Regions from separate parts of the Candidatus Sodalis pierantonii str. SOPE genome, predicted to be linked through region 1. Evidence: predicted binding sites of a transcription regulator. Region 1 holds the regulator's gene; each other region holds the start of a gene.

Region 1 (5,199 bases):
GCCAATCAAGGTGTCCACCAGCCGCGGCAGCAGGAAATGCGCGCCGTTCAACGACAACAATTGCAGGGTATACACGGTCACCACCGTCATACCGGTCATCGACAGACCGTAATTTTTGCGCAGTACCAAATAGCCGGCCAGAGTCACCACCAGCATGTCGGTCAGGATGACGCCGTCGCCCATCTTTAGTTGAAGCGTACCCGCGGCAATCACCAGACCAGCCAGGGTACCCAGCGCCCGATGTTGTATACGCACCCGGGTCGTGTTGTAACCATTCTGACTGACAAACATGATGGTCATCAGGATCCAGTAAGGTTTCGGCAGATTGAACACCAGGCCCAAACTGCTGCCGACCGCCAGCATGAGGCCCAGGCGGGCGGCGTTACGCAGCGCCATCGATTTCAAGGAGCAATAACTGCGCAAGCGCCGGCCAGAACGGCAACCGCTGCTGGTTATCCGCCATCACATCGCGACGATAGAGGGGGCGCTGGGAACGCAACAGGCGATAGATGCGGCTGAAATGGAAATAGCAGAACTGGCCTACCGGGTTATCCGGATGGTGGCGGGCAATTTTTTCCAGCGCCGACAAGCCGGCATCCGCGGCAAACCGGTCAGGTTGGCGATGATAGAGAATATCGTCCGCCAGGACGCGCAGCCGGGGGCGACGATACGCGCGTTGTAGCGCAACACCGCCTCGGCGTGGCTTTGCTGCACCAGCTTTTGCACTTCATCCGGCTGATGCAGACTCACCGTGATATGCTCTTGCAGATCCAACGCGACCTGGAAGGCGTGCAGTAGTCTTTTGTACTGGCTGAGATGGTTGGCCGAGAGCATATGCAACTGCTGATACACTTGGGCAATCTGGTCGATGACCTTCTGCTGGCGGGCGAACAGCGGCGGTAGCGCACTGTTCGGATCGGTATGCTGAGTCAGCAAACTGTACTTCGCTTCGATATAATCCGCCAGTTCGCGGTAGAGCAGACTGAGCGCCTCGCGCATCGGCTGCTCTTGCCATAGCCGGAACCACAGCGCGTTAAACAGCCCATACCAGGCGGTCCCTGCCAGATAGAGCAGCGGCGGCAGCCAAAGCGGCACATTGCCGGTCAGCCCCAGGGTAAATACCGCGGCAATCAGCGATGCCGGCAGCAAGCGGCCGTGTAGCGGGCTTATTTCGCCGCTGACGCCGAACAGCAGCGCCAACCCCAGTATGACAAACGGCAGCGGCACGCCGTGCGCCAACAGCAGCTGGATGAAAATACTGCTCAGGGCGAACAGCGAGCCGCCGACCACCAGCCGCTTAAAGAAACGCTTATGGAGCTGATCAAGCCCGGCGATGTTGCAACAGGCGGGCACCAGCGAGAACAGCAGACCTTGCTGCAGGCTGCCGAACATCAGTCCGATGGCGACCGGCAGGCAAAGCACAATGGTCTGCCGCAGGGCATAATTCACTTCAGGGTGGTAGATGAGTCTGCGCCACATAAGTCAGCTAAAAAGGCATGGCCGTCCTGACCATGCCCGTGGTGAAAGGGGATTAGCGGGTTCCGTAAACGACAATGGTTTTACCGTGGGCAGAGATGAGATTTTGATCCTCAAGCATTTTCAAAATACGGCCGACCGTTTCCCGTGAACAGCCGACTATTTGGCCGATTTCCTGCCGGGTGATTTTTATTTGCATACCGTCCGGGTGAGTCATGGCGTCCGGCTGCTTGGCTAAATTCAATAACGTTTGCGCGATACGCCCAGTCACATCCAGGAAAGCCAGGTTGCCGACTTTCTCTGAGGTCACCTGCAGGCGGCTGGCCATTTGTGAAGACAGACGCATCAGAATGTCGGGATTGACCTGAATCAACTGGCGAAATTTCTTGTAGGATATCTCAGCCACTTCGCAGGCCGTTTTCGCCCGCACCCATGCGCTGCGCTCCTGCCCCTCTTCAAACAACCCCAGTTCGCCGATAAAATCGCCCTGATTCAGGTAGGAGAGGATCATCTCCTTGCCTTCTTCGTCCTTGATAAGCACTGCGACGGAGCCTTTGACGATATAGTAGAGCGTTTCTGCCTTTTCACCCTGGTGAATCAACGTACTCTTCGATGGATACTTATGAATATGGCAATGAGACAGGAACCATTCGAGAGTCGGGTCTGTTTGCGGTTTGCCGAGAACCATTCGCTGTTATCCTCTTTTGTCATCGCCGCCCTGTTTAGGAACGGTGTATTCCCTGTAAGGTAAGGTGTTATTATGATGTCGTTCCGTTCATAAACGGAACCTCGCAAGGGAATTTATCAGGGTCCAATGTTGGTGACGTTTCGATCGCTCTCTTGCTCTTTCACTGTCGGTGAGTTCGATCCTGCCTTGTTTTTTAGCATAGCTTTAAGAAACTGTCTTGTGTTGTCTCGCTTCAGCATGATGCATCTGCGGTTACATTGCCAGTTTGGCGGCAAAAAGGTAGTCTTTCACAAAGAATATTATCAGGAGTTAACGATATGCAAGCGCGAGTAAAGTGGGTAGAAGGGCTGTCTTTTATCGGCGAATCCGCCTCGGGCCACCAGATTATCATAGATGGCAACAGCGGCGAAAAGGCCCCAAGCCCAATGGAAATGCTGCTTATGTCCGCCGGCGGCTGTAGCGCTATTGACGTGGTTTCGATTCTGCAAAAGGGCCGCGCCGATGTGCGCGACTGTGAGGTCAAGTTAACCTCGACGCGCCGCGAGGAAGCGCCGCGTCTGTTTATCCAAATCAATCTGCATTTTATCGTCACCGGCCGCGATTTGACGGATAAGATCGTCGAGCGCGCTGTCGGCGGAAAAGTATTGTTCGGTCTCGCTGATGCTGGGTAAAGCCGCCAGTATCACCCACAGCTTTGAGGTACGTCGCCTCGACTGATCGCGCGGGGCGCGCTTGACTGCCGGGGCGCGGCGCTAAGCCGCATAATGCCTCACCCGATTGGCGCCGCGCGTCGTTCCCGCGCGCGGCGCCTGCGTGAAGCCGCTTAGCGAATCTGTTTCCCTTCCAGCAATTGCTTGACTAGCGGCGCCATGATCAGTTCCATCGCCAAACCCATTTTGCCGCCCGGCACCACCAGCGTATTGATATTGGAAATGAAAGATCCCTGCAGCATCGCCAGTAAATAGGGAAAATCCATGGCGTCCAGGCCGCGAAAGTGAATAACCACAAAGCTTTCGTCCAGCGACGGGATCGCTTTGGCGGCGAACTGATTGGAGGTGTCCACCGTCGGCACCCGCTGAAAGTTGATATGGGTACGGAAAAATTGCGGCGTGATAAAATTGATATAATCTTCCATGGATCGCACCACGGAATCCATGACCGCTTCGCGGGAGTGGCCCCGTTCGTTGGTATCGCGCATCAATTTCTGGATCCACTCCAGATTGACTATCGGCACCACCCCCACCAGCAAATCCACGTGCCGCGCAACGTCATTATGCTCGGTCACAACGCCGCCGTGCAGCCCCTCGTAGAATAGGACGTCGGTAGGTTCCGGCAGGGGCTGCCAGGGGGTAAAGGTGCCGGGGACCTGATTATAAGGAACCGCTTCGTCGTAGGTATGCAAATATTTGCGCGCCTGCCCGCGTCCGCTTTCCCCATAGTGATAAAACGTTCTTTCCAGAAGATCGAAGTTATTCGCATCCGGGCCGAAATAACTCACGTGCCGACCTAAATCGAGCGCTTTACGAATGGCCAAATCCATTTCCGGCCGGGTGAAGTGGTGAAAGCTATCGCCTTCCAACTCCGCGGCGCGAATGTTCAACTGTTGAAAGATTTTGCGAAAAGCCAGGCTGGTGGTCGTGGTCCCGGCGCCGGAAAAACGCGCCGTCTGGTCGGTGACTTTGTCGCCCTGAAAGCCGAAGCCGCCCAGGAAATCGCGCAGCGATTGCTCAGACTCCTTTGGCGCCAGCCGGCTCAGGTGTTGCAGCGGCGTTTTATCGGCGCGCAAAAACTCCAACTGGTGCTGGGCGAAGTAGCCAAGCTTGATGCCTTTCGCCAGCGACACCGTCCCCGACTGTGGCGGCAGGGTTCCGGCCAGGAGCTTGATAAGCGTCGATTTACCGGCGCCGTTGCGTCCCAGCAGACCGATGCGTGAACCGGGTACCAAGTTGAACTTGATGGAGCGTAAAATCAGGTTATCGCCATAGCCGGCGCTGACTTTTTCCAGGGTGAGCAGCGGATTGGGCAAATTTTCCGGCGCGCGGAAACTGAATTGAAAGGGGTTATCCACATGCGCTGGGGCGATAAGCTCCATTCTTTCCAGCATTTTGATGCGGCTTTGCGCCTGCTTGGCTTTGGTTGCCTTGGCGCGGAAGCGATCGATGTAGTGCTGCAAATGCGCCACTTTTTCCTGCTGATGCTGGTAGAGCGACTGCTGCTGCGCCAGTTTGGTGGCGTGCTGCTGCTCGAACGACGAGTAGTTGCCGGTATATTCATTTAGGGTCTGTTGTTCGATATGTAGCACCCGATTGATGATAGGATCGAGAAAATCGCGATCGTGGGAAATCAAAATAAGCGTACCCGGGTAATTTCTTAGCCACTTTTCCAGCCAGATGACCGCATCCAAATCCAAATGGTTGGTCGGCTCGTCCAGCAACAGCAGATCAGACCGGCACAGCAGGGCTTGCGCGAGATTAAGGCGCATGCGCCAGAGCCGCCGGAGAAAGCACGCACCGGCTGCGTCAGCTGCGGCTGGCTGAAGCCCAGACCGCTCAAAAGGTTGGCGGCGCGGGCGCGAATGGTCCAAGCGTTGATGGTGTCCAGTTTCCCGTGTAGCGTGGCGATGGCATGACCATCATTTTTTTCATTGGCAACAAGTAATTCAGATTCAAGCTGACGATATTCCCGGTCGCCATCGATAACATACTCCAGTGCCGGCACGTCAAGAGCGGGGGTTTCCTGATTAACCCAGGCCATCGCCCAGTTCGCGGGCAGGCTGACGCTGCCGGCGTCGGCGCTGAGTTCTTTTTTCAACAGCGATAGCAGCGTGGATTTGCCGCAGCCGTTTTTGCCGACCAACCCGACTTTTTGCCCTGGGTTGATCGTGGCGGTGGCGTTATCCAGCAGTACGCGGGTACCGCGACGAATCTGCAACGAGGAGAAAACAATCATAAAGCGCCGTCGTTAGAGTATGTTAAATTTACATAGTTGAATGTTAAACAGGATATCGCGTCCTGACGTTATCTTTGCGAAGCATG
Region 2 (5,199 bases), 540 kb from region 1:
GGAAACCATGTGGTCCCTTGGCGGTTTCTTCTCCTGGGTCATTCTGCCCTGGGTCATCAGTTGGATGCTGCTGCCGGACTTCTGGGCCTACTACCGCAGTTTTCCCTGGGGTACGCTGCTGCCGGTCTTCCTGTTCGGTGCGATATGGGGCGTCGGCAATATTAACTACGGCTTGACGATGCGCTACCTGGGGATGTCGATGGGAATTGGTATTGCCATCGGTATTACGCTTATTGTCGGCACATTATTAACGCCTCTCCTTCAGGGGAAATTCGGCGTCCTGCTCAACACCACCGGCGGCCGGATTACCCTGGTCGGGGTGTTGGTGGCGGTCGTCGGCGTGGGTATTGTCAGCTATGCCGGCCTGTTAAAAGAACGGGCCCAGGGGGGCCGGGCGGAAGAATTCAACCTTAAGAAAGGGTTATTGCTGGCGATCGTTTGCGGCTTCTTCTCGGCGGGCATGTCGTTTGCTATGGACGCGGCGGTACCGATGCATGAAGCGGCGAAAAACGCCGGAATTAGCCCGCTTTACGTTGCGCAGCCCAGCTATGTGGTGATTATGGGCGGCGACGCTATTGTCAATCTGGGCTACTGCTTTATCCGGCTCGCTACGTGCCGGGAAATATCCCTGAAGGCCGATCTCTCGGTCGGGAAATCGCTGCTGATAGCCAATGCGCTGTTTTCAATTCTCGCCGGCGTCATGTGGTATCTGCAATTCTTTTTCTACGCCTGGGGTCATGCCAATATTCCATCCCAGTACGCGTTCGTTAGCTGGATGCTGCATATGAGCAGCTATGTGCTGTGCGGCTGCATCGTCGGACTGGTGCTGAAAGAGTGGCTGGGCGTTGGCAAAAAACCCGTAAGCTGGTTATGTATCGGCGCGCAGGTGATTATCCTGGCCGCCAATATCGTAGGCTTGGGTATGGCTTCCTGAGCTCCGCGTGGTAAACGGCGGTCGAGTGACGGTTACGGAATTAACCGGCGTGGCGCGTTACAGGCCTCGGGTGCCGCCGGCGCAAGCGCGCCATAGGTGCGGCCTAGCGGCGTGATCAACCGTCAACCGGGGCTGAGGACCTTCTGAAAGCGCTGGCGGTATTGGCGCGGCGACAGCCCGTAAGCCTGGTTGAACACCACTGAAAAGTAGTTGCTGTCGTCGAAGCCGCACAGCGAGGCGACATCGCCTATCGCCTGCTGACCGTGGCGCAGCAGGTCCATCGCCTTGCACAGGCGTAACTGACGCAAATAATGATGAATACCCATACCGGTATGGTTTTTGAACATCACCCGCAACGTGCGGGCGTTAAGGCCGTACTGGCGGCAAAAATCATCCAGGCGGAAAGGCGCGCTGATATTGACGCGCAGCGCCATCAGCAGCAGATCCAGCTGTTCGGCGTCGGAGATAAATGGGCTGTCCGGGGCATGACGGAAACGTTTAGTCCTCAGCGCCAACTGCAAAAACAGAGTTTCACTCAGCAGCAGCGATAGCGCATCGGATTTCATGCACTCCTGCGCCAGCGCATCGACGCTCTGGCGCAAAATGGCCATGCCGGGCGTGCTTAAACGCCAATACTGTCGCGCCTCCGTCCCCGAAGCATGGCCGGGAAGCAGATCCTGCCAGTTAACGTTGAGGGTAAGCAGTTCGCGCCGGTATAAAACGTTATCCAGCTCTAAATCGTTGACCGATTCATAACCGTGGCGGTCGCGGGCGTTGATATAAAAAAGATCGCCACAGGTGATGGGATAGGGCACTTCATTAAGAATATGCAGGCCATTGCCGCGCCAGACAAAGACGATTTCGTCAAACTCATGACTATGCTGTGGAAAGGCGGGCTGTGGTCGACGATCGGCAACGGTGACCGCGTTTTTGTCGGTCAGGAAATAGTCGGAAACCTGCAGCTTAAGGCCATTCATGCCGTCATCCCCTAAGCTAAAAAGCAATAGAGAATAATGACATAATTTTGTGGTTAATTATCTGATTATCGTTGCAAAACACATTTTTTGTCGCGTCGGAAGGAGGGGCGGTGATGGCCGGGTAACCGCCCGTCGCGTGCGGCACCTACAACAGGTCGGGATAGCCCTGGCGCAGCATTTTCGGCGAATGAGAGAACTCACGCCGGAACTGGGTGGAGAAATGATTGCTATCGCTAAAACCACAGGCGTGGGCAATTTCCGTGATCGTTTTATCGGACTGTTTTAGCTGCTTGCGCGCCTCCAGCAGGCGTAACCGGTTCAAATATCGCTGAGGCGTCATCCCGGTTTGCTGCTTTAGCTGGCGATGTAGCGTGCGCAGCGGTAACTGAAATTGATCGGCGAGGGTCAGCCAGTCGACATTGTCGCTGAAATTATGCTGAAGCCAGCGTAACAGATCTTGCAGACGCTGCTCGCGGTTGCCGTCGCTGTGGGCCTGGAAACACCCCTGGCGCAGCACGATAAGCAATTGCAGAAATTGCCCTTCGCTGGCGGCAATATTCTCCGACGACAGATCACCGCTCAGCGCGTCGAGAGTGTGAATCAATTGCTTGGCCTGCTGCAGCGCCGCGTGATTGACTTGCCAGTGAACCTGTCGTTCGCCCGGCAGAAACGGAGCGATATTCTGCAAAAAACGAAATCCGTTGGGGGCGCGGTACAGCACGTTGATCATATTCAGCCGATCCACGCTTTCAAACAGATGGTGGTCATCGGCCCGGACAAAACAGACGGTGCCGCTACACAGCATGTGAGGTTGATCGTTGAAGACATGTATGCCCGATCCGTTTTCCACCAGCACTATCTCCCAGAAATCGTGATAATGCTCGGGAAAATCCCACTGCGGCGGGCGGGGTACGATGGCAACCGTAGCGTCTGGGGAAACAAAAAAATCATCACCGTACAGTAACGTCATTTCAGGCACCTCAGCATGATACAGGGACCTTATCTTATGCCGCGATAATGCGGTACGCCTTCAATTCCCGACCGTCAAACGCCGCATTGCGGTTTTTTTTCAAGTTTTGCGGCCCCCGTGATGGATTTTGCGGCGAAGATCACAGGTGGCCGGAGGGGGGCGCGGCGACAAACGGAGGCGATATTGCTTTTGTGATCGGATTCACATTCACCTTGACGATTTTGCCAGCCCGCTAGCGCCGGTGGCAGCCACCGGAAGGTGGCGTCGCCTGTTCCTGCTTACACTGCCAACCAGAGCAGCAACGAGGACAAGGACTATGGCGATGCGAAATATCATAGCGGTCGATCTGGGCGCCACCAGCGGCCGAGTGATGCTGGCGACCTGGGACGGCGCCGCGCAGCAGATAAGCCTGCGGGAAGTTCACCGCTTCGCTAACGGCTTCGTTAAGCAGCAGGGGGCGGATTGTTGGGACTTGGACCGCCTCGAGCAGGAAATCCTTACCGGCATCGGTCAGTTGGATCGCGACGGCACAATTCTAGACAGCATCGGTATTGATACCTGGGGCGTGGATTATGTGTTACTTGACCAGGCGGGCGCGCGCGTCGCGCCGGCGGTCAGTTACCGCTACCATCGCACCGATGGCGTCATGGCGCAGGTGAGCGCCGATCTGGGCCGGGAGGACATCTACCGGCGTACCGGGATCCAATTTCTGCCGTTTAACACCCTTTATCAGTTGCAAGCCTGGCGTCAGCGGCAGCCGGAGGCTGCGGCAAACGACGTCGCGCATCTGCTGCTGATCCCCGATTACTTTCATTACCGGCTGACCGGCGCGCTTAACTGGGAATATACCAACGCCAGTACCACGCAACTGCTTAATCTGGCGACGAATGATTGGGATCACGCCCTGTTGGACTATCTGGGGGTCCCCCGCCATTGGTTCGGTACCCCTCGCCCACCGGGCAATACGCCCGGTTATTGGATTAGCCCGTCAGGACAACGGGTGGCGGTTATCGCCGTGGCGACTCATGATACCGCCAGCGCGGTGGTCGCCTCGCCCCTGCAAGACGAAAGCTGCGCCTACCTGAGCTCCGGCACCTGGTCGTTAATGGGCGTGGAAAGCCACAATCCGTTTTGCGACGGCCGCGCCCTGGCGCTGAATATTACCAATGAAGGCGGCGTGAACGGCCGCTACCGGGTGCTTAAAAATATTATGGGCCTGTGGTTACTGAACCGCATCACCCAGGAGCTGGGGATTGAGAGTCTGCCGGCGCTGCTGCATATCGTCGGCGGCGGCAGCCAAAACCGCTGGCTTAACCAGCTCACCGCCGATTGCTGCCAACTGTCGGTGTCCGCGGGGCCGGTGGAAGCGTCCGCGCTCGGCAACGTGGGGTGCCAGCTCATGGCGCTTAACGAAGTGACAGACGTAGCGGCCTGGCGCCGGATCGTCACGCGCAGTTTTCCGCTGGCGCACTACCTGCCCAGCCCGATACCCGATTTTGCCCATCATTGGCAACGCTTTCAGGCGCTTTGCCATTCGCAAGAGGAAATCCTGTTATGAACTCATCCCTTGAACAAGCCTGGCAACTGGCCAAACAGCGCTACGCCGATAGTGATGTCAACGTGGAGCAGGCGCTGGCGCTGCTGGATACGCTGCCCGTTTCGATGCATTGCTGGCAGGGCGACGATGTTGCCGGTTGTGAGAACCCCACCGGCACCTTGACCGGGGGGATTCAGGCCACCGGTAATTATCCCGGTAAAGCCACCAATGCTCAGTAACTGCGCGCCGATCTGGAGCAGGCGTTTAGCCTGATCCCGGGATCGAAGCGGCTCAATCTGCACACCATTTATCTGGAGGCGGAGCAACCGGTAGAGCGCAACGCCATCGAGCCGGCGCATTTCGCCCGCTGGGTCGCCTGGGCGCGGGATCAGCATCTGGGGCTAGACTTTAATCCTACCTGCTTTTCCCATCCATTGAGCGCTGATGGCTTCACCCTTTCCCATGCCGATGACAAGATTCGTCAATTTTGGATTGAGCACTGCCAGGCCAGCCGTCGCATTTCCGCCTATTTCGGCCGTGAATTGGGAACGGCGTCGGTGATGAATATCTGGGTACCGGACGGGATGAAAGATCTCACCATTGATCGGCTGGCGCCGCGCGAGCGGCTGATGGCGGCGCTGGATACGGTTTTGGCGGAAAAACTGGGCCCGCGCCATCATATCGACGCGGTGGAAAGTAAATTATTCGGCATCGGCGCGGAAAATTATACCGTCGGTTCGGCGGAATTCTACCTTGCCTACGCCACCAGCCGCGGTACCGC
Region 3 (5,199 bases), 1.3 Mb from region 1:
GCAGCGCGGACGTCGTCTGATACTCACCCTCTGCCACCAGTTCGATACTGCACGTTTGCCCGAGGGTAAAGTGGGCCTTAAGCTGTGAACGGATGGGGGAAAAACGGTTCAGTCAAGGTGCTATCGCGCAGGGTAAAGGTCAAGTGGACCTGTTTATCGTCCTCGCTGTGGTCGCTTAATTCCCAGGGAAGGATGCGGGCGAAGCCGTGGTTGGGAGTGGCAACCTTACCAAACCAGGGCCAACAGATCGGTACGCCGCCGCGGATGGCCACGCCTTCCTGGAAGGCGCTTTTTTCGCTTAACCACAGTACCGGCTTTTCGCCGGCCGGCTGCCAGGCGACAAGATGCGCGCCCTGCAGTGTCACCGCCGCCCGTACCTGCGGATGTTCGACCACCACCAGCGGCAATTCATCTTGCTGGCGTAGCGTTAGAGACGGCGACAGGGTTTATTTGACGGGCAACGCAAAAAGAGAGTCAAACATCGTTATACCTCCTGAGTAAAAGAAAAGGGCGACATCGCTGCCGCCCTTTCGTCATCCGGTCACCAGACTTATTTATTGGCGATATGGGAGATCAGATCCAACACTTTATTGGAATAGCCGGTTTCGTTATCGTACCATGCGACCAATTTGACAAATTTGTCGTTCAGCGCGATACCCGCTTTGGCATCGAATACGGAGGTCAGCTTCTCGCCGTTGAAATCGGTAGATACCACGTCTTCATCGGTGTAGCCCATCACGCCTTTCAGCTCGCCTTCAGCGGCTTTTTTGATGGCGTCGCAGATGTCTTCATAGGAAGCCGGTTTTTCCAGACGCGCGGTCAGGTCGACAACCGAGATGTTCGGCGTCGGGACGCGGAAGGACATACCGGTCAGTTTACCGTTCAGCTCGGGAATGACTTTACCTACCGCTTTGGCGGCGCCCGTCGAGGACGGAATGATGTTCTGGGACGCGCCGCGGCCGCCGCGCCAGTCTTTATGAGACGGGCCATCGACGGTTTTCTGGGTGGCGGTAGTGGCGTGAACGGTGGTCATCAGGGCTTCAACAATACCGAAATTGTCGTTGATAACCTTGGCCAGCGGCGCCAGGCAGTTGGTGGTACAAGAGGCGTTGGACACGATATCCTGGCCATCATAGGCTTTGTGGTTAACGCCCATAACGAACATCGGGGTGTTATCTTTGGACGGCCCGGTCAGCACCACTTTTTTAGCGCCGGCGGTGATGTGCTTGCGCGCGGTTTCGTCGGTCAGGAAGATACCGGTGGCTTCGGCGACAACGTCGACGTCGACCTCGCCCCACTTCAGGTTAGCCGGATCTTTCTCAGAGGTACAGCGGATGGTTTTACCGTTTACCACCAGATGACCGTTTTCCACGGCGACGGTGCCGTTGAAGCGACCATGGGTTGAGTCGTACTTCAACATGTAGGCCATATAATCCGCATCCAGCAGGTCGTTGATGGCAACGATTTCAATGTCGTTACGTTCCTGCGCAGCACGGAAAACAATACGACCGATACGGCCAAAACCGTTGATACCTACTTTGATAGTCATATATTCCACCACCTATTTAATAATGAATAAAAGGTTACTTGTAAATTTACAAAAACCTCGCGCAGCGTCAAGCAGAATCGTGTCAATAGTTGCGACAAATCAATCCACACCCCGTTCAGCGCACGATATGTACGCAATTGACGTCAACACACCTGCAGCTCATATGGGGTCGTCATCGTCCAATATAAACTGCGAAGTTGCAATTTGTGATAAGAATCACATTTCCACGGCTACAACATTTCATTATAGAGTTTATGCCAAAATTGCCTGCCGTGTTGTTAATTATTTGTTATAATGGCTCTACTGGAAAGCTTTCCCATCCCTCGCCAGAGACGTGTAACAATGGCCAATAATACACCCTCACGATTACCCGATGAAGCAATGACCGACATGCAGCGCTATGTCACCCAACAACGCGGCACTGAACCGCCTTACAGCGGTAAGCTGCTGGAAAATAATCGAACGGGGCAGTACCATTGCCTGGTTTGCCATGCGCCGCTATTCTACTCCGAAACGAAATACGAATCAGGCTGTGGCTGGCCGAGCTTTTATGAGCCGGTGAGCGACGAGGCCATCCGCTACCTTGAGGATAACACCCACGGTATGCAGCGGGTGGAAATCCGCTGCGGCACCTGCGATGCCCATTTAGGGCATGTTTTCCCCGACGGGCCGCAACCCACCGGAACGCGGTTTTGCGTCAACAGCGCCTCTATGCGCTTCAAGGACGGTGAAAACGGCGAAGAGGTTGCCGGATAAGCCCAGATTTATCGATTTAGCTAATTATTCCACATGAAAGGTGCGGCAATGGATGTTGTAGCGCTTCTGGCGACGATGACGCCGGAGATTTATCAACGGCTGATGACGGCCGTGGAATTGGGCAAATGGCCCGCCGGGGTGGCGCTAACGCCGGAGCAGCAAGCCAACTGTTTGCAGATGGTTATGCTGTGGCAGTCGCGTCATAACCGTCATCCCGAGCATATGAGCATCGGTACCGATGGCCAGATTACTATGAGGAGTAAGCGTGCCTTGCTGGAAGAACTGAAGGCCGGGACCGTCGACGTACTGAAACCCCAATAAGGCGCCGGCGCGGATTGCTCTGATGGGCTTCGTTTGCGCCTCCGGCGGCTCAGCGCGCGACGGGATCTCACCCTGGACGCAACGGCGTCTCGGCGGACTGTCGGCGAGGCGCTTCAAAGCGCCGATTATCCGCTCGGCGGGGGGGGGCTTGGGGGTTAGCGAACCTCGCAGGTCTCCAGCCGCGCGGCGAAGGCGTCCAGCGTCAGCATTTCTGCGCCGCGGCGCGCCATTTCCCGCAGCGCCTCGGCGCTGTCCTCCGGCTGCAAATTGACGCCGCGGCAGCCGTCGGTGAGCACCTCGACGGCGTAGCCCAAATGCAGGGCGTCCAGCACGCTGTATTTCACGCAATAATCCGTGGCCAATCCCAAGACGGTCAGCCGGTCGATGTCGTGCGCGCGCAGCCAGCCGTCCAGGGCGGTCTGCGCCCGGCGCCCGTTGTCAAAAAAGGTGCTGTAACTGTTGATATGGCGCTGTTCGCCTTTGCGAAATACCGCCGCCAGATCCGTGCGGTTAAGCCGGGGATGGAAGTCCGCGCCCGGGGTATCTTGCACGCAATGCACCGGCCACCAAATCTGCTCAAGCCCCTCCAGTACGCCGAGCGTATTGACCGGCTGCCGCGTTAATGGCGAAACTGCCGTGATCCCGTGGATGCCAGTCCTGGCTGGCCACCGCGGGAATGCTCCGCCGGGCGCACAGCACCAGCGCCGCATTGGCCATGGGGATCACCGCATCGCCCTGCGGCGCCGCCGGCGCAGAAATCATTTTGTAAATCAACCAACAATAATGCTCTGGCTATGGCTTTCTCCTGATGCATCGCTGCTGCTCAATTCGCCGCGCAGATCCTGCTGCATGAGACGGCGGATATCCTGGTAGGGCAACGATTGGCTAAGTAAAAAATGCAGCTTGGTCAGGGCGGCTTCCACCGTCATATCAAAACCGCTAAGGACCCCTGCGCGGGCCAGGGTGTTGCCGGTGGCATAGCCGCCCATATCCACCCGGCCGGAGAGACATTGCGTCAGATTGACCACCACAATACCACGGTCGTCCGCTTGCTTAAGTTCGTGCAATAGCGCCGGGTGCTGCGGCGCATTGTCCACGCCATAGGAGCGCAGAATCAGTGCGCGCACCGGCTGGCGCAGAAAGTTGCCGACCACGTCCGCGGAAATCCCGGGGTAGAGGGTGACCACCCCGACAGGTTGGGGCGTTATGGGATGCACGATAAGCGGGCCACCTTCCGCGCTTGCCGGTGAGGGCGTAAGACGGCGGATATGGATACCCGCCTCCAGCAACGGCGGCAAATTCGGTGAGGCGAAGGCATCGAACCCATCGGCATGGGCCTTAGTAGTACGGTTGCCGTGCAACAGTTTGTTATTGAAAAACAAACCGACTTCCTTGACCGGATAATGGGCGGCCAGATACAGAGCGTTGAGCAGATTGGTTTGCCCGTCGGAGCGGAGCGCTTCCAGGAGTATTTGCGAGCCGGTGACGATGACCGGCTTATCGAGATTCTCCAGCATGAACGACAGCGCCGAGGCGGTAAAGGCCATGGTATCCGTCCCGTGCAGGATAACAAAGCCATCATAGCGGTCATAGTTGGCGGCGATATCGCGGGCGATGGCTTGCCAGTCGTCGGGCGTCATGTCCGATGAATCGATCAGCGGGACGTATTCATGCACGGTAAAGTCCGGCATTTCGGGGCGGTAGAATTCCGGCATCCGCGCCAGTTGACGCTGTAGGTGCCCGGAAACCGGCACGTAGCCATTGTCCGAGCGCTGCATGCCGATAGTGCCGCCGGTATAGGCGACGTAAATGGATTTCTTCTGCATGGGAGCGCGACGCGTAGTGGGCAGTTGCGCCAATTATAAGGCACTTATTAAATAACACCAGCCGCCCGCGGCGTAACGCGTCGCAAGCAGAAAAAAACGCCCGGTTCAGACCGGGCGTTGGTGTTGGCGAGGGCGCTGGCGCGCCGGGCCGTTGCGATGCGGTAACGGCGCCGGCTCCTTTAGCGCACCACTTGCTCGCAGGAGAGACAGAACGCGTAGCGGTTTTGCGGATCGTTCCAGTTGAACCCCAGGCCGGCATCCATCTTCAGCCGGTCCACCACCTGGGTAACCGGCGCCGGCAGCCAGGATTGAATCACACTGGGCAGTACGGCATATACCGACGCGCTGATTTGCGTAAACAGTAAATCCAGCAGGCCCGGCTCATCCAGATACCAGTTCAACTGGTATTGCTTCAACTGCGCCAGTTCGGCGGCTTTACTTACCGCGTCATCGAAGTCCCCCAACTGGTCCACCAGGCCGTTTTGTGCTGCATCGCTACCGATCCAAACATGGCCTTGGCCGATCTTATCGACTTCCTCCGGCGTCATGTGGCGGAACTGCGCCACCAGGTCGATAAAGTTGTGATAACCATTTTCGACGTTAAGCTGCATCATCTGCGAGAATTCCGACGGCAGCGTTTTGGTTATCGACACATCCGCCAGCGGCGAGGTCGCGACGCCATCGGTGTGGACGCCGATGCTGTCAAGAGAGCTCTCCACGGTGTTGATCACCCCGAAGATACCAATC
Region 4 (5,199 bases), 690 kb from region 1:
TTACGCACCAGGAAAACGATGGTTGATGTGTAAGGCGCGGAATTGTCGGGCAGGCGCTTAATCCAGTTTTTATCAATGCGTCCACGTTCGGCGATAGCGTCCACATCCGACTCCAGCGCCAGCGTGACCACATCCGCCTCAATGCCATTGATAACGGAAGTCGCCTGTTTACCGGAACCGCCATGAGACTGGCGCACCGTAACATGATCGCCGGTTTTTTGCTGCCAGTATTGGCTAAACGCCTTATTGTATTGCTGATAGAATTCACGGATAGGATCATAGGAAACATTCAGAAGCTGTACATCCTTAGCCATTACGCTTCCTGACAGCAACATGAGTAATACGCCGGCACGCCATTTGGACATCTTTCACTCCCTCTGGAAATGTTTGGAATTGAAAACGTTTTTTGCAGAGAGTGGCAGAAAAATATAGCCAGCTAAAAGAATATAAAAATAGTTTATATAACCAAAGAATATAATGTGAATTGTCAGCATGAAGCATGAGGGGAGCCGGCGCACGGCGCGCCAAAGCGCTTGCCCCCAGCAGCGAGGGCAAGCCAGCCGGCGAAATCAGAAGAGTTTTTTTGCCGTTTCCAGAATATCGCTGCGGAAGGGCCGTTTCATATTTTCGATGGCGTCAACGATATCGTGATGCACCAACCGCTCATTTTGCACCCCAACACAACGGCCACCATAGCCCTGCAACAGCAGTTCGATGGAATACGCGCCCATGCGCGAGGCCAAAATACGATCGTACGCCACCGGACTGCCGCCGCGCTGGATATGGCCCAGCACCGTGGCGCGGGTTTCCCGTCCCGTTTCTTTTTCGATGTATTGCGCCAACTCGGCGACATTACAGACGTGTTCGGTGATAGCGACAATGGCGTGTTTTTTACCCTTAGCAATACCCGCCTTGATTTCGTAAACCAGGTCTTCCGGTTTGAATTCCACTTCAGGTAGCACAATGAATTCGCAGCCGCCGGCAATGGCCGCCGCCATGGTCAAATCACCGCAATACCGGCCCATGACTTCCACGATGGAGATACGTTGATGGGACGTAGAGGTGTCGCGCAGGCGGTCGATAGCCTCGACGACGGTTTCCAGCGCGGTAAAATAGCCAATAGTGTAATCGGTGCCCGCCACGTCATTATCAATCGTGCCAGGCAGGCCAATACAGGGGAAACCCATTTCAGTCAAGCGCTTGGCGCCCATATAGGAGCCGTCGCCGCCGATCACCACCAGTGCATCCAGGCCGCGCTTGGTCATGTTTTCAATAGCGATAGCGCGCGTGCCCTCCTCTCGGAATTCTGGAAAACGAGCGGAGCCGAGAAAGGTACCGCCGCGGTTAATCATATCCGAGACGCTATAGCGGTCCAGTTTCGCCATCCGATCCTGAAATAGGCCCAGGTAACCATCATAAATTCCGTAAACTTCCAGGCCTTCGGAAAGCCCGGCCCGCACGACGCCCCGGATGGCCGCATTCATTCCTGGTGAATCACCGCCGCTTGTCAGTACACCGATTTTTTTAATCATGACTACCTCTGAACTTAAAATACTGCTTGTAGAATACAATACGTTTGTTACCGCTTTTCCCATCAGCAACGAATGCCGGGGCTTGTGATGAAAGAGTATGACAAAACGCCAAAGCTGAATTGATTCATGTCAGACTACTTTCCAATACTCAGCGAATAAATACCCGTTTCACGGTACATATCATACTGTAAAACGTACCCGACCGCTTCCGCTTTAATGTGGCCACCGGCACCACATCGGCAGCATAAATCCCTGCCGTCAAGCATGCACCGGTGCTAACAAGGTGCTGTTTATATACCATTTTAGTACCAACCGCCTTCGCACGGCGCGATAGCCCGTCTACCATGGTATCAACCCTCGCCTTAATTTAAACCGCAGTTAAACCGGACGCCGGTTAACCGCCTCAGTCTTATTTTGTGACATAAGTCACATTGAAAAGCGTTATACTGCCGCTGAGATCCCCAGATACTGTTAACGCAGGGTAATGACACCATGATTTCCGGAACGCGTATTGCCGATGCACTGCAAATGATTTTGAATATCGGCCTGGTATGCTTGAGTATAATATTGATTATTTTCTTGGGCAGGAAAACCTTCGATTTGGCACGGGTGCTGCTCAACGCTAGAGAGCAAAGTTCCACCTACCTGCTTATCGAAGGCATTGTCACTTATTTTCTTTACTTTGAATTTATCGCTCTGATAGTGAAATATTTCCAGTCCGGATATCACTTTCCCCTACGTTACTTTATTTATATAGGCATCACGGCCATCATCCAACTCATCGTCGTCGATCATGAAAACCCGTTGGATACGCTATGTTATTCCTCCGCCATTTTGATATTGGTGGTGACATTGTGGCTGGCCAATAGCTCGAGACTGATGCGCGAATAGGCCCGGGCGGCTCCCGATTTTTTGCGGTGAGCGCTATCATCCGCACCGCTGCTATCCAGCCCGGTTTTCGCCGTCGCTTTTATTTGAGGAATTTGCTCTCCACCGCGCGCATTCTGGCGTCGCCTTGCAGCGCGATAATATCGCTCACGGTAGGTAATGCGGCATCCACGCGATGAATGCCGCCATCGCGCCGTATCTACCCAAAGAGACTGCGCATCGCCCCCACTGCGGCGCGGATAGCGTGATTCCCATCAATGACGATCCCCACTTTGCCGCTGGCGGCAATGGTCGACTCGGTAAGCTGTGGATAGGCCGTAGGCACTAGCACCAGCGGAACCCGGCCGGCCCAGGCATCGATGAAAGCGAGGATCTCGGCGGGCGTTTTCTGCCGGGAATGGATGAGGATCGCATCCGCGCCCGCTTCCTGGTATGCGTAAGCCCGGCGCAATGCTTCTTCCTGGCCCAGCCCTGCAATCAACGCCTCAACCCGGGCGATGATCACTAAATTATTATTCTGTCGGGCGTCGATAGCGGCGCCAATCTTACCCTGAAACGTCTCGGTATTGACTAATTCTTGCCGCCCACCGGCGCGCAGGCTCGTGTCTTTGGGAAAGGTTTTATCCTCCATCACCACCGCTGAAACGCCGGCCGCCTCATACTGCGGGATAACATAGCTGACATTCACCACGTTACCAAAGCCGGTATCGATATCCGCAATCACAGGCGTCGCGACGACGGATGCGATGGCGCGCATCATCTCCAGATGAATCCCCATGGGCAAAATCGGCACCGCATAGCTGGCCGCCAACTCGAAACCGCTGCCCCAGATGCCGTCAAAACCCGCCTCTTCAGCAAGCCGCGCACACAAGGGATTATGGGCGGCCATGACGGTGAAAAACCGCCGGCCGTTGAGCGCCGAGCGCAACATCGCGTGCTTAGACATAGTTTACTCCTTATCGGATGAAATCATGGTTCGCGGCAGCGGCGGCGCTGATTTTCCCTTCGCCGTTCATCTTTTTGCGCGCCGCGGTGCTAATGTTGGCCGATAGCAGGGTAGTGGCCTCGGGCGTAAGCGATGTGGCGCACGTTAACGATCAAAGCGAGCAGGTCGAACAGGCCAAGGACTCTTGCTGCTGGCTAAAACAATTCATCCACCAGGAATTCATCGCCAGCGAGACGCTTGATGACGTGCAGGGTTTATTCGACGGCCGGCGGTCAACCATACTTTCTGGCGAATTTTTCATCAGAAGTGCATAAATAGACGATAAATTCGATGAACGCGATAAATGCGGCAATGAAGGTCCAGCAAAACAGCAGGTAAAGCACCCCTTGCCCAATTTTGCCCAGATAAAATTTATGAACACCAAGGCCACCCAGAAAAAACGCCAACAGCGCGGCGGCAATGCGGTTTTTACTGCCGATGACGCGCTTTGTTGAATAAATCCGAAATTTTTGACGACTTCCTCCCTATCAGGGCGATTGTTACATGATGCGGACGCTGTTTGGCATTCCTAACAACGTGATCCGGTTAAGCGCTTTGACCATTGCCATAGCCTCACCTACCTGCGCGTCATAGTCATGCAGACTCAGATGACCACCCAGAAGTATTTTAAACCGGAACATGGCCGTTTCAGCCAGTGAACGCCGGTGATAACCTACTTTCTTTTTCCAGGTATCGTTATTGCCGCTCAGATGCTGATTTGCCACCGCATGGTTACGCTCATGGTATCGAGCTGGCCAATATTGCGCACCACTTCGCGGTGGGATAAGCGGCTTTATTTTTTTCCTCAGCAGAGCATCATGACAGTAACGCGTATCGTAAGCACTGTCAGCCGACGCTTCCCTGATTTTCCGGTGGGTTTGGTTAATCAGCCCGGGCAGCGCCTGCGCATCTGTCGTACCGCTTAGCGATAAATCGGCACAGATAATTTCATGTGTCGCGCTATCTACTGCCAGATGAAGCTTGCGCCATACTCTGCGCCTCTCAGCCCCATGCTGCCTGACTTTCCATTCGCCTTCGCCGAAGATTTTCAGGCCGGTGCCATCGATGACCAGGTGTGAGATTTCGCCGCGGGTTGGCGTTTTTATGCTGATGTCGACGGTTTTTGCTCGCCGGCTGACCAGAGAGTAATCTGGGCAGCGCAGCGACAGCCCCATCAGTTTAAAAATCGAGTCAACGAAACCCTGTAACGCCCGGAGCGAAAGGTTAAACACGCGCTTTATCATCAGAACCGTGGTAATGGCCATATCGGTGTAGTGAAGCGGCCGGCCACGATGTTCAGGTGGTGTACTCTCAGTCCATGCAGCAATGGCTGACTCATCAAGCCATACTGTCAGGTCCCCCCGCTGCCTGAGCGCATTGTTATATGCGGGCCAGTTGGTAATTTTAAACTTTTGCTTTGCCATGGGGACCTGATGTTGAAACGAATGTAGTGATCATAGCCGCCAGTCACCTAAAAGTTCGATTTATTCAACAAAGCCCCGATGACGCTAATGATGGCGCCACAGTGCGGGCAACTTCTTGCTGTTTCATGGATTTCCTTCCCACAGCCCCGGCAGTAAACATAATTTCCCATCGTCATAATCCTTATTGAGTTATTTTTTATTGCAAGACGTTATGCAAAGGCTTTGAGATATATTTTACTGCTCTCAACAATCTTTACAAGGCCCTGATCAACGACATCCCGCGGGCATCTTCAGCCTAATGTCAGCCCGACACCTCCTCCGTCGCCGGATGCCTCATGGCCGATGTGCCATGGTAAGATTTCCGCCATAG

Evidence for each region. Region 1 encodes CRP, which controls carbon source genes, mostly activating them, when cyclic AMP is high. Its sites were predicted from a motif close to ATGTGANNNNNNTCACAT; they were not measured.
Region 2: a site for CRP is predicted at 3,071-3,088, ahead of rhaS (HTH-type transcriptional activator RhaS). Genes of this name have one in related genera too.
Region 3: a site for CRP is predicted at 1,754-1,771, ahead of msrB (peptide-methionine (R)-S-oxide reductase MsrB). Genes of this name have one in related genera too.
Region 4: a site for CRP is predicted at 1,947-1,964, ahead of psiE (phosphate-starvation-inducible protein PsiE). Genes of this name have one in related genera too.

What each region holds. Positions count from the first base shown of each region.
Region 1 is NZ_CP006568.1:225,115-230,313, reverse strand. It holds partial or broken gene SOPEG_RS01310 (YccS/YhfK family putative transporter) at 1-1,479, opposite strand, end outside; gene crp (cAMP-activated global transcriptional regulator CRP) at 1,532-2,164, opposite strand; partial or broken gene SOPEG_RS01300 (OsmC family protein) at 2,482-2,881, shown strand; gene SOPEG_RS29045 (phosphoribulokinase) at 2,988-3,872, opposite strand; partial or broken gene SOPEG_RS30340 (ATP-binding cassette domain-containing protein) at 3,846-4,646, opposite strand; gene SOPEG_RS25835 (ATP-binding cassette domain-containing protein) at 4,535-5,113, opposite strand.
Region 2 is NZ_CP006568.1:4,198,100-4,203,298, forward strand. It holds gene rhaT (L-rhamnose/proton symporter RhaT) at 1-934, shown strand, start outside; gene SOPEG_RS31065 (twin-arginine translocation signal domain-containing protein) at 974-1,030, shown strand; gene SOPEG_RS20825 (helix-turn-helix domain-containing protein) at 1,057-1,911, opposite strand; gene rhaS (HTH-type transcriptional activator RhaS) at 2,057-2,881, opposite strand; gene SOPEG_RS20835 (FGGY family carbohydrate kinase) at 3,198-4,439, shown strand; partial or broken gene SOPEG_RS20840 (L-rhamnose isomerase) at 4,436-5,199, shown strand, end outside.
Region 3 is NZ_CP006568.1:1,518,334-1,523,532, reverse strand. It holds partial or broken gene SOPEG_RS07785 (D-hexose-6-phosphate mutarotase) at 1-443, opposite strand, end outside; gene gapA (glyceraldehyde-3-phosphate dehydrogenase) at 551-1,549, opposite strand; gene msrB (peptide-methionine (R)-S-oxide reductase MsrB) at 1,892-2,305, shown strand; gene SOPEG_RS07770 (YeaC family protein) at 2,354-2,626, shown strand; partial or broken gene pncA (bifunctional nicotinamidase/pyrazinamidase) at 2,782-3,440, opposite strand; gene ansA (asparaginase) at 3,397-4,452, opposite strand; gene sppA (signal peptide peptidase SppA) at 4,632-5,199, opposite strand, start outside.
Region 4 is NZ_CP006568.1:917,764-922,962, reverse strand. It holds gene SOPEG_RS04820 (sulfate ABC transporter substrate-binding protein) at 1-365, opposite strand, end outside; gene pfkA (6-phosphofructokinase) at 570-1,532, opposite strand; gene psiE (phosphate-starvation-inducible protein PsiE) at 2,025-2,423, shown strand; gene SOPEG_RS04805 (phosphonopyruvate hydrolase) at 2,620-3,366, opposite strand; gene SOPEG_RS04800 (hypothetical protein) at 3,384-3,680, shown strand; partial or broken gene SOPEG_RS24120 (TM2 domain-containing protein) at 3,639-3,842, opposite strand; gene SOPEG_RS04795 (IS5-like element ISSoEn1 family transposase) at 3,906-4,829, opposite strand; gene SOPEG_RS27115 (zinc-ribbon domain-containing protein) at 4,877-4,999, opposite strand.